One region of the Klebsiella sp. A52 genome, then DNA from elsewhere that is predicted to be linked to it. Evidence: predicted binding sites of a transcription regulator. Region 1 holds the regulator's gene; each other region holds the start of a gene.
The links. The regulator Fur, encoded in region 1, represses iron uptake genes when iron is present. The targets are predictions, from matches to a motif close to ATAATAATGAGAACNACTATCAA.
Positions count from the first base shown of each region.

Region 2: bfd (bacterioferritin-associated ferredoxin) is a predicted target of Fur. The motif match lies at 2,143-2,165, and genes of this name have one in related genera.
Region 3: sodA (superoxide dismutase [Mn]) is a predicted target of Fur. The motif match lies at 2,009-2,031, and genes of this name have one in related genera.

Region 1 is NZ_CP074437.1:4,910,131-4,914,323, reverse strand. Features, by position in the region: gene tcuA (FAD-dependent tricarballylate dehydrogenase TcuA) at 1-856, opposite strand, end outside; gene tcuR (tricarballylate utilization LysR family transcriptional regulator TcuR) at 953-1,879, opposite strand; gene fur (ferric iron uptake transcriptional regulator) at 1,992-2,444, opposite strand; gene fldA (flavodoxin FldA) at 2,737-3,267, opposite strand; gene ybfE (LexA regulated protein) at 3,417-3,710, opposite strand; gene ybfF (esterase) at 3,844-4,193, opposite strand, start outside.
Region 2 is NZ_CP074437.1:1,794,145-1,798,337, reverse strand. Features, by position in the region: gene rplC (50S ribosomal protein L3) at 1-176, opposite strand, end outside; gene rpsJ (30S ribosomal protein S10) at 209-520, opposite strand; gene KGA69_RS08365 (prepilin peptidase) at 897-1,379, shown strand; gene bfr (bacterioferritin) at 1,363-1,839, opposite strand; gene bfd (bacterioferritin-associated ferredoxin) at 1,914-2,108, opposite strand; gene tuf (elongation factor Tu) at 2,289-3,473, opposite strand; gene fusA (elongation factor G) at 3,543-4,193, opposite strand, start outside.
Region 3 is NZ_CP074437.1:1,164,102-1,168,294, reverse strand. Features, by position in the region: gene rhaR (HTH-type transcriptional activator RhaR) at 1-772, shown strand, start outside; gene rhaT (L-rhamnose/proton symporter RhaT) at 780-1,814, opposite strand; gene sodA (superoxide dismutase [Mn]) at 2,106-2,726, shown strand; gene yiiM (6-hydroxyaminopurine reductase) at 2,799-3,473, shown strand; gene cpxA (envelope stress sensor histidine kinase CpxA) at 3,536-4,193, opposite strand, start outside.

The DNA.
Region 1 (4,193 bases):
CGTAACGTTTGGGCCAGAAATCTTCCCCTTCATCATAAAAGCGCTCGGCATCGCGGTTCACCACCACCCCCAGCGACACGCAGTCGACGCGGGTACAGATGCCGCCGTCATAGAGCGGCGCCCGGGCGTCAATGGCGACGCAGTGCGACTGTGAAGGATCGCCGATGATATCGGCCCCGGCATCGATCATAAATTTGAGCAGCACTCCCTGATTAAAACGGGTGCCGCGGATGAGAAAGTTGTCTGCAGGCCATTCGCCGCGCTCATTTTGCCCCCAGGCTTCGCGCAGCCACTCGCGGTTAGATTCAAAACCGCCGGCGGCGAGCACGCAGGTTTTAGCGGCGATCCGCTCAGTGCCTGCCAGCGCGGCGACGAATTCGCCATCACGTAATTCAAGCGCCTGTACCGGGGTGTTATAGCGGATCTGTACGCCCATCTGTTCGGCGCTGCGGTAATAGGCATTGACCAGGGCTTTGCCGCCGCCCATAAAAAAGGCGTTAGTGCGGGCGACGTGCAGGGCGCCGGATAACGGCGGTTGAAAGTTAACGCCATGGCGGCGCATCCAGTCCCGACAGTGCGACGAGGTGCGGATCACCAGACGGGCCAGCGCTTCGTTGGTATTGCCGTCGGTAACGCGCAGCAGATCCTGCCAGTATTCTTCTTCCGGATAGCTGTCGACTAAGACATCCTGCGGCGCATCGTGCATACAACGCAGATTACGCGTGTGCTGAGAGTTACCGCCCCGCCATTCCCGCGGCGCGGCTTCCAGCAGCAGTACGGATGCGCCTGCTTCCCGGGCGGTTAAGGCGGCGCATAACGCGGCGTTGCCGCCGCCAATCACCAGTACATCCACCATTATCGGCTCCATTACGCTTTGACTAATTGTTAAATTTGTAATGGAAATGTAAGGTGCAGGGGCGGCAGGCGCTATGGCGTAAAGCTAAAGGGGGGTTTAGTGTGTGTAAAGACTGGCGCCCGGCCAGTTGCCGGATTCAACTAGCTGGCGCATGACTTTTGCCAGCATTACCCGTGCCGCAAGGCCTGCCGGGGTGAGTTCGTCATCGGAAAGACTGACCAGAAAATTCGGTCGGCTAAGTACCGGATTATCGACGCCGATCACTCTTAGCGCCTGGCTGTCGAGATGAGAAATCGCCGCGCCCGGCTGCAGCGTGGCGCCGAGCCCGTCACGAACGGCGCGCATCAGCAGGGCCAGGCCATCGATTTCAGCCACCACGTCAACGTTGATGGCGTGCTCCTGGCAAATAGCGTCCAGCCTGCCGCGCAGGCCATGCCCCTGGCTTGGCATAATCAGCGGGATGGCGGCCAGTTGGTTCGGGGAGATGCTATCGCCGGGCAGCGGCGCCAGCACGTCATGGGCGCCAATCAGGAACAGACGTTCCTCAAGAATGGGTCGGGCGCTCCAGCGCAGGATCTTCTCTTTCTGGAAAACGATGGCTAAATCGAGCTGGCGGGTGTTGATCATCCGTTCCAGATTGCCGGAGAGGCTCTCCACCAGGTGCAGGCGGACGTCGGCGTAGCTTTCGCGCATGGCGTTGATAAAAGGTACGCCCAGTACAGAAGCGGTGCTCGGCGCCATACCGACGCTGACGTGACCGGAAAGGCGCGCTTCACGCGCGGCGAGAATGGCATCGTCAGCATGGCGCAGCGCCAGTTGCGCCTGCGAGTAAAAGGCGAGGCCGGCGCTGGTGGGCATTACGCCGCGCGAAGTCCGTTGCAGCAGGCGGATAGCGAGTTCATTTTCCAGACGCGCCATTTGCTGGCTGAGCGCAGAGACGCCAATATTCAGATCGAGCGCGGCGCGGCCCATACTGCCGGTTTCCACAATGCGGACAAAATAGCGTAGCTGGCGCAGCTCCATATTGACTCTCCGTACAAGGCGTTATGCTCTGACAGAATACGCATGCCGGTGGATTTCGCCCATAAAAAAGCCAACCTTGAGGTTGGCTTTTTACAACAAACGAGACGGGAAATTATTTATTCACCGCATCGTGGGCATGTTCATCTTCGCGGCAGTCGCCTTCCGCACAGTGGCCGTACAGGTACAGGCTGTGGTTGGTTAAGCGGATGCCGTGTTGCGCAGCAATTTCACGTTGGCGGGATTCGATAGAATCATCGCTGAACTCGATCACTTTGCCGCAATCGAGGCAAATCAGGTGATCGTGGTGGTGCTGCTGAGTCAGCTCGAATACGGATTTACCGCCTTCGAAGTTGTGACGAGTCACGATGCCTGCATCGTCGAACTGGTTCAGCACGCGGTAAACGGTAGCCAGACCAATCTCTTCACCCATATCGATCAGGCGTTTATATAAATCTTCCGCACTGACGTGATGGTTATCCGGTTCCTGCAACACTTCCAGAATTTTCAGTCGGGGAAGTGTGACTTTCAGGCCAGCCTTCTTTAATGCGATATTGTTGTCAGTCATGCGGAATCTGTCCTGTTGCTAAAGATCGGCTTCCTTCAAAGGGAAGCAATACAGAGAATCACCCGATGTAATGCGTCTCATTATAGAGCTGCAACTCTGAAATGAAAACTGCAACCATCGCGCCTTGTAAGCTGTCAAAAACGAATTACCAGCTACAAACTGTGTCACGTGACCTCGTGGAATCAGAGGACATTGTACAGATATGTGATGAAAAGTTAAAAACTTGTAGCTATTAGTTTGATTGCTTTTATCTATTAATTCAGCGCAGCTTAATAGCTGCGCTGTTTGATTCTTAGGCGTTTTTGATTTCTTCCAGATGCAGCTCTTCGGAAATCTGCTTCACCCACTTCTCAACGCGCTCGTTGGTCAGTTCCGGCTGACGGTCTTCATCAATCGCCAGACCTACGAAGTGATCGTCGTCTGCCAGGCCTTTAGAAGCTTCAAAGTGGTAGCCCGCGGTCGGCCAGTGGCCAACGATGGTTGCGCCGCGCGGTTCAATGATGTCACGAATGGTGCCCAGCGCATCGCAGAAGTATTCTGCGTAATCTTCCTGGTCGCCGCAGCCAAACACGGCTACCAGCTTACCGTTGAAGTCGATCTCTTCCAGCGTCGGGAAGAAGTCGTCCCAGTCGCACTGCGCTTCGCCGTAGTACCAGGTTGGGATGCCGAGCAGCAGAATATCGTGGCTTTCCAGATCTTCTTTGCTGCTCTTGGCAATGTCGTGAACTTCAGCAACGTCTTTACCGAGCTGCTTTTGGATCATTTTTGCAATATTTTCGGTGTTGCCGGTGTCGCTGCCAAAAAAGATGCCGATGATTGCCATGAGTAAAATAACCTCTTGAAACTTAATGATGTGGTAGTGGCATTATGCCTACAGTTAACGGCAATCATAGCAGAACAGGGAAGGGCGCGGAAACAGCAATAACGTCCTGGTGCACACTCTGCTACATGAAAGCGATTTTTTTGCGTTTTTCAGACTTCGCCCTGATTACGCAGGCAGGCCAGTTGGTGCATCAGCATCTCTTCGATAAGATCGCTGCGGCTCATGTTGCGGGCTTCCGCCAGCTCATTAAGCGCGTCGACCGCATCGGCGTTGAGCTTCAACTCAACGCGCTTCAAGCCGCGAACTTTATCGCGTTTGAGCTGATTGCGTTTGTTGATGCGCAGTTGTTCATCGCGCGAAAGCGGATTGGTTTTCGGTCTACCCGGGCGACGCTCATTTGCGAACAAATCTAATGTCGTTCGGTCCGTTTGTTCTTTTGCCATGATTCAGAGTGACTTCGGGGAAACAAGCTGCCGGGCTATAGCCGGCGCAGATAGCGCGCCATAATACATCAGGCGAACCGCCGCGCCAACGACCGCGGGCATTATGCCGCGCGGTCGGGCGTTTTTTAGCCACTCAGGCTTCAATTGTGCTCAGATAACGGCGAATTGCGCGTAAAACCGCCTCGGGTTTTTCCGCATGCACCCAGTGTCCGGCGCCGGCAATGACGTGAGCGCGGGCCTGCGGGAACTGCGCCAGCAGCGCGTCGCGGTATTCATCGGTGACATAAGGGGAGTTGCCGCCGGGAATAAATTGCGCCGGGTGCGGCCAGGCTGGCACCGTTTCCCAGCCGACAATATGCGGGTATTGATCCCACAGCGCCGGCACGTTGAAGCGCCACGCGCCGTCGACAAAGGATTTCAGCAGAAACTGAATGACGCCTTCTTCATTTATATGCTCGCGCATCACCTGCGCCGCCTGCTGGC
Region 2 (4,193 bases), 2.0 Mb from region 1:
CGGTTAGCTTTTTTAGCACCAGTGGTAACCTGAACAGCGCGATAGCCATCGTTAGCCAGATCTTTGACCTGAGTAACGCGGTTTGCTTCAACTTCGATAACGGTTACTGGGATAGAGACGCCATCTTCAGTGAAGATGCGGGTCATACCCACTTTTTTACCGACTAAACCAATCATTGTATCAACCTCTCAATCGCTCGATGACCTGATTAACCCAGGCTGATCTGCACGTCTACACCGGCAGCCAGGTCCAGACGCATCAGAGCATCAACGGTTTTTTCAGTTGGCTCAACGATGTCAACCAGACGCTTGTGAGTACGAATCTCGTACTGATCACGCGCATCTTTGTTGACGTGCGGAGAGATCAGAACGGTGAAACGCTCTTTGCGGGTCGGCAGCGGGATCGGACCACGGACTTGCGCACCAGTGCGCTTAGCAGTCTCGACGATTTCCGCGGTTGATTGATCGATCAGACGATGATCAAACGCTTTAAGGCGGATACGGATTCTTTGGTTCTGCATGAGACCAGAGCTCCAATTATTTTATAGACGAAATGATTACTCCTCATACCCATTACGATTGATGGGAGAGTGTAACCGTTCTTACAGAGTTCCCCGATTGGGAACATTGTTAGGTAGCAAACTGCGCTACCAGGGCTCATATCGAACCGGCCGTCAATTTTGACAGGCCCGCGCATTATACGCAAATTCAGGCGCGACGCAAGTGCTGATTAGAAAATCATCACCACAATTTGCGCGTCTTCTCGCGCAGGCGCTCAGCAATGCAATAACACAATAAATAAGTCAGGAATAAGCCTTCCATCTTGCACAAATGCGCTTTGCGCAAACGCGCGACGATAAGCAAAGTGAGCGCATTATCCCCGAACAGGAGTGTTCCATGCTTACCGTCCTCCCCTTCTTAGTTTGCTACTGTGCATTAACCCTGGCGTTGTGCCGGCAGGACCTGCTTCACGGTCTTCTTCCCGACAGTCTCACCTGCCCGCTGCTGTGGAGTGGTTTAGTTTTTTACCTGTGTCTTGCGCCGCAGCGGCTAGAAGATGCCGTCTGGGGGGCTATTGCCGGCTATCTTTTTTTTGCCCTGCTCTATTGGCTATATCGCATGTTTCGCAGCTATGAGGGATTAGGATACGGCGACGTTAAATATCTTGCCGCCCTCGGCGCCTGGCACGGTTGGCAAAAGTTGCCACAGCTGGTATTGGTCGCCTCGCTGTTTGCCGGGATGACATGGATGACATTGGCGTTGGTCAGGAGGAGGAAGCAACAACGATGGGATTTGAACAACCCGCTGCCGTTTGGGCCATTTCTGACTGCAGCGGGTTTTTGGTGCGGGTGGCAGACGTTCGCTAGTCTGACACTTTGATCTGCGATTGAAGGTAATTTTGCAGACCGATTTTACCGATCAGATCTAACTCGGTTTCCAGCCAGTCAATATGGCCTTCCTCATCGGCAAGGATTTCAATCATCATATCGCGACTGACATAATCATGAACGCTGTCGGCATAGGCGATTGCCTCACGCAGGTTTTGCGCACCTTCGAGCTCCAGCCGTAAGTCAGACTGCAGCATCTCTTCGACATCCTCACCGATGCCAAGTTTGCCAAGATCCTGCAGGTTAGGCAGCCCTTCAAGAAACAAAATACGCTCGATGTACTTATCGGCGTGTTTCATCTCATCGATAGATTCATGATATTCAATATCGTTGAGGCGCATCAGGCCCCAGTTCTTGAACATTCTTGCATGAAGAAAATACTGGTTAATAGCAACCAGTTCGTTTCCCAATAATTTATTGAGATAACTTATGATTTTGACATCACCTTTCATTATAAAGTCCCTCCGCTTCCACTTATTGAAGCGTAGTCCGGGCTATAAGGATGTCAAAAAGAGAAGGGTCGCGATCAGGCGATTTCTTTGAATTCCGGCATGCTGGTTAATTCATCTTCCATCACTTCGCGTGCCGCGCGGACGCACTTACCGCATTGATTTCCAACGGGAATAAACTTGCGTAATTGTTGAAAAGATTGCGGTTGAAATTGACGCACAACCTGGCGGATTTTTTTATCGCTAACGCCATTGCACAAACAAACGTACATATAAACTCCCGTTCAATTTATGCACAAAGTTTAAATGAGAATAGTTATGATTACAATAGACTGTTTATTAATTATCCGTAGCGGCGCACTTTATGAATATTTAAACCAACCTGGCTTATCACCAAATCACAGACAGCAAAAAGGGCGCCGAAGCGCCCTTTTTAATTCAAAGCTAACGAATTAACCCAGAACTTTAGCTACAACGCCCGCGCCAACGGTACGGCCGCCTTCACGGATTGCGAAACGCAGACCGTCGTCCATCGCGATCGGGTGGATCAGGGTAACAACCATTTTGATGTTGTCGCCCGGCATTACCATCTCTACGCCTTCCGGCAGTTCGATGGTACCAGTCACGTCAGTAGTACGGAAGTAGAACTGCGGACGGTAGCCTTTGAAGAACGGAGTATGACGGCCGCCTTCGTCTTTGGACAGGATGTACACTTCAGATTCGAACTTGGTGTGCGGCTTGATGCTGCCCGGCTTAGCCAGTACCTGACCACGTTCGATTTCTTCACGTTTGATACCACGCAGCAGAACACCTACGTTCTCACCAGCACGGCCTTCGTCCAGCAGTTTGCGGAACATTTCAACGCCAGTACAGGTGGTTTTCGCGGTTTCTTTGATACCAACGATTTCAACTTCTTCACCAACTTTGATGATACCGCGCTCTACACGACCGGTAACAACGGTACCACGACCGGAGATGGAGAATACGTCTTCGATCGGCAGCAGGAACGGCTTGTCAATCGCACGCTCTGGTTCCGGGATGTAAGAATCCAGGAAGCCAGCCAGTTCGATGATTTTCGCTTCCCACTCTGCGTCGCCTTCCAGCGCTTTCAGAGCAGAACCACGAACGATCGGAGTGTCGTCGCCCGGGAAATCGTACTGAGACAGCAGTTCACGAACTTCCATCTCAACCAGTTCCAGCAGCTCTTCGTCATCAACCATGTCGCATTTGTTCAGGAACACGATGATGTACGGAACGCCTACCTGACGACCCAGCAGGATGTGCTCACGAGTCTGCGGCATCGGGCCGTCAGTCGCAGCAACAACCAGGATCGCGCCATCCATCTGAGCAGCACCGGTGATCATGTTTTTAACATAGTCGGCGTGGCCCGGGCAGTCTACGTGTGCGTAGTGGCGAGTCGGGGTGTCATATTCAACGTGAGAAGTGTTGATGGTGATACCACGAGCTTTTTCTTCCGGCGCGTTATCGATCTGGTCGAATGCGCGAGCAGCACCGCCGTAGGTTTTAGCCAGTACGGTGGTGATTGCAGCGGTCAGAGTAGTTTTACCATGGTCGACGTGGCCGATAGTACCAACGTTGACGTGCGGTTTTGTACGTTCAAATTTTTCTTTAGACACGGCTATATTCCTTACTATAGTGCTCTCCCCTCAGGAGAGAGCACGGGACTTAGGTTTTAATCCTGTGGATTATTTACCACGGGCTTCAATAACGGCCTGAGCAACGTTGTTCGGAGCATCATCATACTTCAGGAATTCCATGGTGTATGATGCACGACCTTTGGTCAGAGAACGCAGCTGAGTTGCATATCCGAACATTTCAGACAGCGGAACTTCAGCGTGGATCTTAACGCCAGTTACTTCAGATTCTTGACCGCGCAGCATGCCGCGACGACGGCTCAAGTCACCGATTACGTCACCGGTGTTCTCTTCCGGAGTTTCTACTTCAACCTTCATGATCGGCTCAAGCAGAACTGGTTTCGCTTTCTTAAAGCCTTCTTTAAAGGCGATAGAAGCGGCCAGTTTAAACGCCAGCTCAGAGGAGTCAACGTCGTGGTAAGAACCGAAGTGCAGACGGATACCCATATCAACTACCGGGTAACCAGCCAGCGGACCAGCTTTCAGCTGTTCCTGGATGCCTTTATCAACGGCCGGGATGTATTCGCCAGGGATTACACCACCTTTAATGTCGTTGATGAACTCGTAACCTTTCGGGTTAGAGCCCGGCTCCAGCGGGTACATGTCGATCACAACGTGACCGTACTGACCACGACCACCAGACTGCTTGGCGTGTTTACCTTCAACATCGGTAACTTTCTGGCGAATCGCTTCGCGGTAAGC
Region 3 (4,193 bases), 1.3 Mb from region 1:
CCCGCAAAACGTCTTCGCCGAGCATACCCATGAATTTTGCGAGCTGGTGCTGGTGTGGCGCGGCAACGGTCTGCATATCCTCAACGATCGCCCGTGGCGGATTACCCGCGGCGATCTCTTTTATATCCGCGCGGAAGATAAACACTCTTATGCGTCGGTCAATGACCTGGTGCTGCAGAATATTATTTATTGTCCGGATCGGCTGCGGCTCAATTTTGACTGGGCGGCGCATATTCCGGGATTATTCGGCACGCCGTGGCAGCCGCACTGGCGGATCGGCAGCAGCGGGATGGCGCAGGTCAGGCAGGTGATTAACCAGCTGGAGCACGAAAGCGCGCGGCAGGATGCGCAGGCGGATAGCATGGCGGAACTGCTGTTTGCCCAACTGGCGCTAACGCTCCAGCGCTATCGCTACGCCACTGATAATCTGGCGGCGACGCAAAGCGAAACACAGCTCGATAAACTGCTAACGGCGCTGGCCGGAAGTCTGAATCGCCCCTTTAATCTGGATAGCTTCTGTCTGCATGAAGGCTGCAGCGAACGCGCGCTACGCCAGCAGTTTCGTCAGCAAACGGGAATGACGATAACTCACTATTTGCGCCAGCTGCGGATCTGCCATGCGCAGTATTTACTGCAGCATACCGAGCGGTTAATCGGCGAGATCGCCATGCAGTGCGGGTTTGAGGACAGTAACTATTTTTCGGTGGTGTTTAATCGGGAAATTGGCATGACGCCGGGACAGTGGCGGCAGCGCAGTCGCGCCGCCGCGTAAGGGGAAATCAGTTAGCCATTCCCAGGCCGACGATATTCGCGGCGATGATAATCACCACGCAGCCGAGGCTGAGCACGCTGACCGGGCGGCGTCCGGCGTTGTTCCACTCTTTCAGCACCAGCCCAACCAGCCCGCCACACAGTACGTAGAAGCTCATATGCAGCATCCAGCTCATGTAGTCATACTGCGCCGGGATACTGGCGTGGCCCCAGGCATAGAAGAAGAACTGCAGATACCACATTAGCCCGCCCAATGCGGAAAGCAGAATGTTGCTGATGATAAGCGGTTTTGCCAGTGAGAAGTCGGCTTTTAGCGACAAATCCTTCACTTTGGCAAGGCGAATAAAACAAAAGCCGAGGTTAACCAGCGCGCCGCCGCCCATGATCACCACGTAGCTTGGCAGCGCGGTATACAGCGGGTCGACGCCCAGCGCCGCGGCGGCTTCATGCATTGGTTTAGCGGCATTCATCGCGAATGACATGCCGGCGGAGAAAATACCGCACATTACCGCCAGCATCAGCCCTTTTTTCAGGTTGAACTCTTCCGCTTTGATGCCCATTTTGCGCTCTTTAAGCTGGCCGGCGCGGGTAACGATACCCACGCCAATCACCGCCACCAGCACGCCGAGCAGGGTCATTTGTCCGCCTTTGGTGTGAATCAACACATCAAAGTGGCCGTTGAGGATCGGCGTCATTAAGGTACCGACGATAAGCGTAATGCCGATAGCGATACCGATACCCATCGACATCCCCAGATAGCGCATGGTCAGGCCATAGTTGATGTTACCGATGCCCCACATCGCGCCGAACAAAAACACCGGCAGCAGCGTGGAAGCGCTAAACGAGCGGTAGTAGGCCCAGAAATCGGGCAGCAGCATGGCGCTTATCGCCCACGGCAGAATCAGCCAGGAGACAATCCCGCCGATCGACCACATGGTTTCCCACGACCAGTGTTTCACCTTCTTGAAAGGGGCATAAAAACAGGCGGCACTGGCGGCGCCGATTAAATGCCAAAAAATTCCCATCGTAATCGCATGATTCATTGCCTTTACCCTCATCTGTTTTTGGGTTGGATAGACTCTCTCCGATGCGATGAGTGTAAAAATTGCGCAGTTTTTACGCCTTTGAGCTGTTGCCACGCCAGGCGAAACTCTGGCAATCAGGGGCTTAATGAGTTGTTTTGGCTCACAAACTGGGGTGTATCTATTTTGGGTATAACCTTAGTAAAACTACGGCATTGATAATCATTTTCAATATCATTTAATTAACTATAATGAACCGACTGCTTACGCGGCGTTAACACCCTCTGCCGCCCGATAATAATGGAGATGATTATGAGTTATACACTGCCATCCCTGCCGTACGCTTACGATGCTCTGGAACCGCATTTCGACAAGCAGACGATGGAGATCCATCATACTAAGCATCACCAGACCTACGTTAACAACGCTAACGCAGCGCTGGAAAGCCTGCCGGAATTCGCTAACCTGTCCGCGGAAGAGCTGATCACCAAACTGGATCAACTGCCGGCTGACAAAAAAACCGTACTGCGTAACAACGCGGGCGGCCACGCTAACCACAGCCTGTTCTGGAAAGGCCTGAAAACCGGCACCACCCTGCAGGGCGACCTGAAAGCCGCTATCGAGCGTGATTTCGGTTCCGTGGACAATTTCAAAGCTGAATTCGAAAAAGCGGCAGCAACCCGCTTTGGTTCCGGCTGGGCGTGGCTGGTGCTGAAAGGCGACAAACTGGCCGTCGTTTCTACCGCTAACCAGGACTCCCCGCTGATGGGCGAAGCCATTTCCGGCGCTTCCGGTTTCCCGATTATCGGCCTGGATGTGTGGGAACACGCTTACTACCTGAAATTCCAGAACCGTCGCCCGGACTACATCAAAGCCTTCTGGGACGTGGTTAACTGGGACGAAGCAGCAGCGCGTTTTGCCGCCAAAAAATAAGGTTGCATTGTGCTAAGAGAGAAGCGAGTCTGATGACTCGCTTTTTTTATATCCGTAGCAAGGAGAGCAGCAATGCATTATCCGGTGAATGTCTTTGTCGGCAAAATCAGGGACTACGACGGTAGCCGCCCCAGCGCAATTGGTAAAATCCAGGTCGATGGCGAATTACAGCTCGGCGAGCTCGGACTGGAAGGGGACGAGCAGGCGGAAAAGAAAATTCACGGCGGGCCGGATCGTGCGTTGTGCCACTACCCCCGCGAGCATTATCTCGACTGGATCCGCGAATTCCCGCAGCAGGCCGATCTGTTCTGCGCACCCGCATTCGGCGAAAACCTTTCTACCGAAGGGCTAACGGAAAAAAACGTCTATATCGGCGATATCTTTCGTTGGGGCGAGGCGCTGATTCAGGTCACTCAACCGCGCTCTCCCTGCTTCAAACTGAATTACCATTTCGGTATTAGCGACATGGCGCAACTGATGCAAAACAGCGGCAAGGTTGGCTGGCTCTACCGCATTATCGCCGGCGGCCAGGTCTCCAGCGATGCGCCGCTGGAGCTGGTATCGCGACTAAGCGATGTGAGCGTACATGAGGCCGGAGCAATTGCCTGGCATATGCCGTTTGACGACGACCAGTATCACCGTCTGTTATCGGCGGCGGGCCTGTCGGTAAGCTGGAGCAGAACGATGCAGAAGCGGCGTTTAAGCGGGCAAATCGAGGATAATTCGCGGAGATTATGGGGGAAATAATTCCCCCATATTGAACGTTGCAACCCGTAGCCCGGCTCAGCGTAGCGCAAGCCGGGACAGGCTCAGGTGCGTTTATACAGCGGCAGCCAGATTGTTAAACGCAGACCACCCAGCGGGCTATCGTCGGCTTTAACCCAGCCGCGATGTTGCTGGATCGCCGTTTCGACAATCGCCAGCCCCAGACCGGTGCCGCCGGACTCGCGATCGCGAGCTTCGTCGGTACGATAGAACGGACGGAAAATCTGTTCGCGATCTTCCGGGCTGACGCCCGGGCCGTCATCATCGACGTTGACCGTGATTCCGTCTTTATCCACCGAGAAGCTGACCGAAATTTTCGTGTGCGAGTAGCGCAGCGCGTTGCGCACGATATTTTCCAGCGCGCTTTCCAGCGCATTGGGGTTACCGTATAGCGGCCAGGGGCCCGGCGGATACTCAACGGTAAAGGATTTCCCCATCTGCTCGGCTTCAAATGCCGCGTTGTCCAGCACTTCGCCCCACAGCTGATTCGCTTTCACCGTCTCGCTGACCAGCGCGTTTTTCGCCTGATTACGCGACATCACCAGCAGGTCGTTGATCATGCTGTCCAGCCGATGCGCTTCGGTTTCGATCCGCTCCAGCTCTTTGCTTTCACCGCTGCGGCGGCGCAGCAGCGCGGTGCCTAACTGCAGACGGGTTAACGGCGTGCGTAGCTCGTGCGAGATATCCGACAGCAGCCGCTGC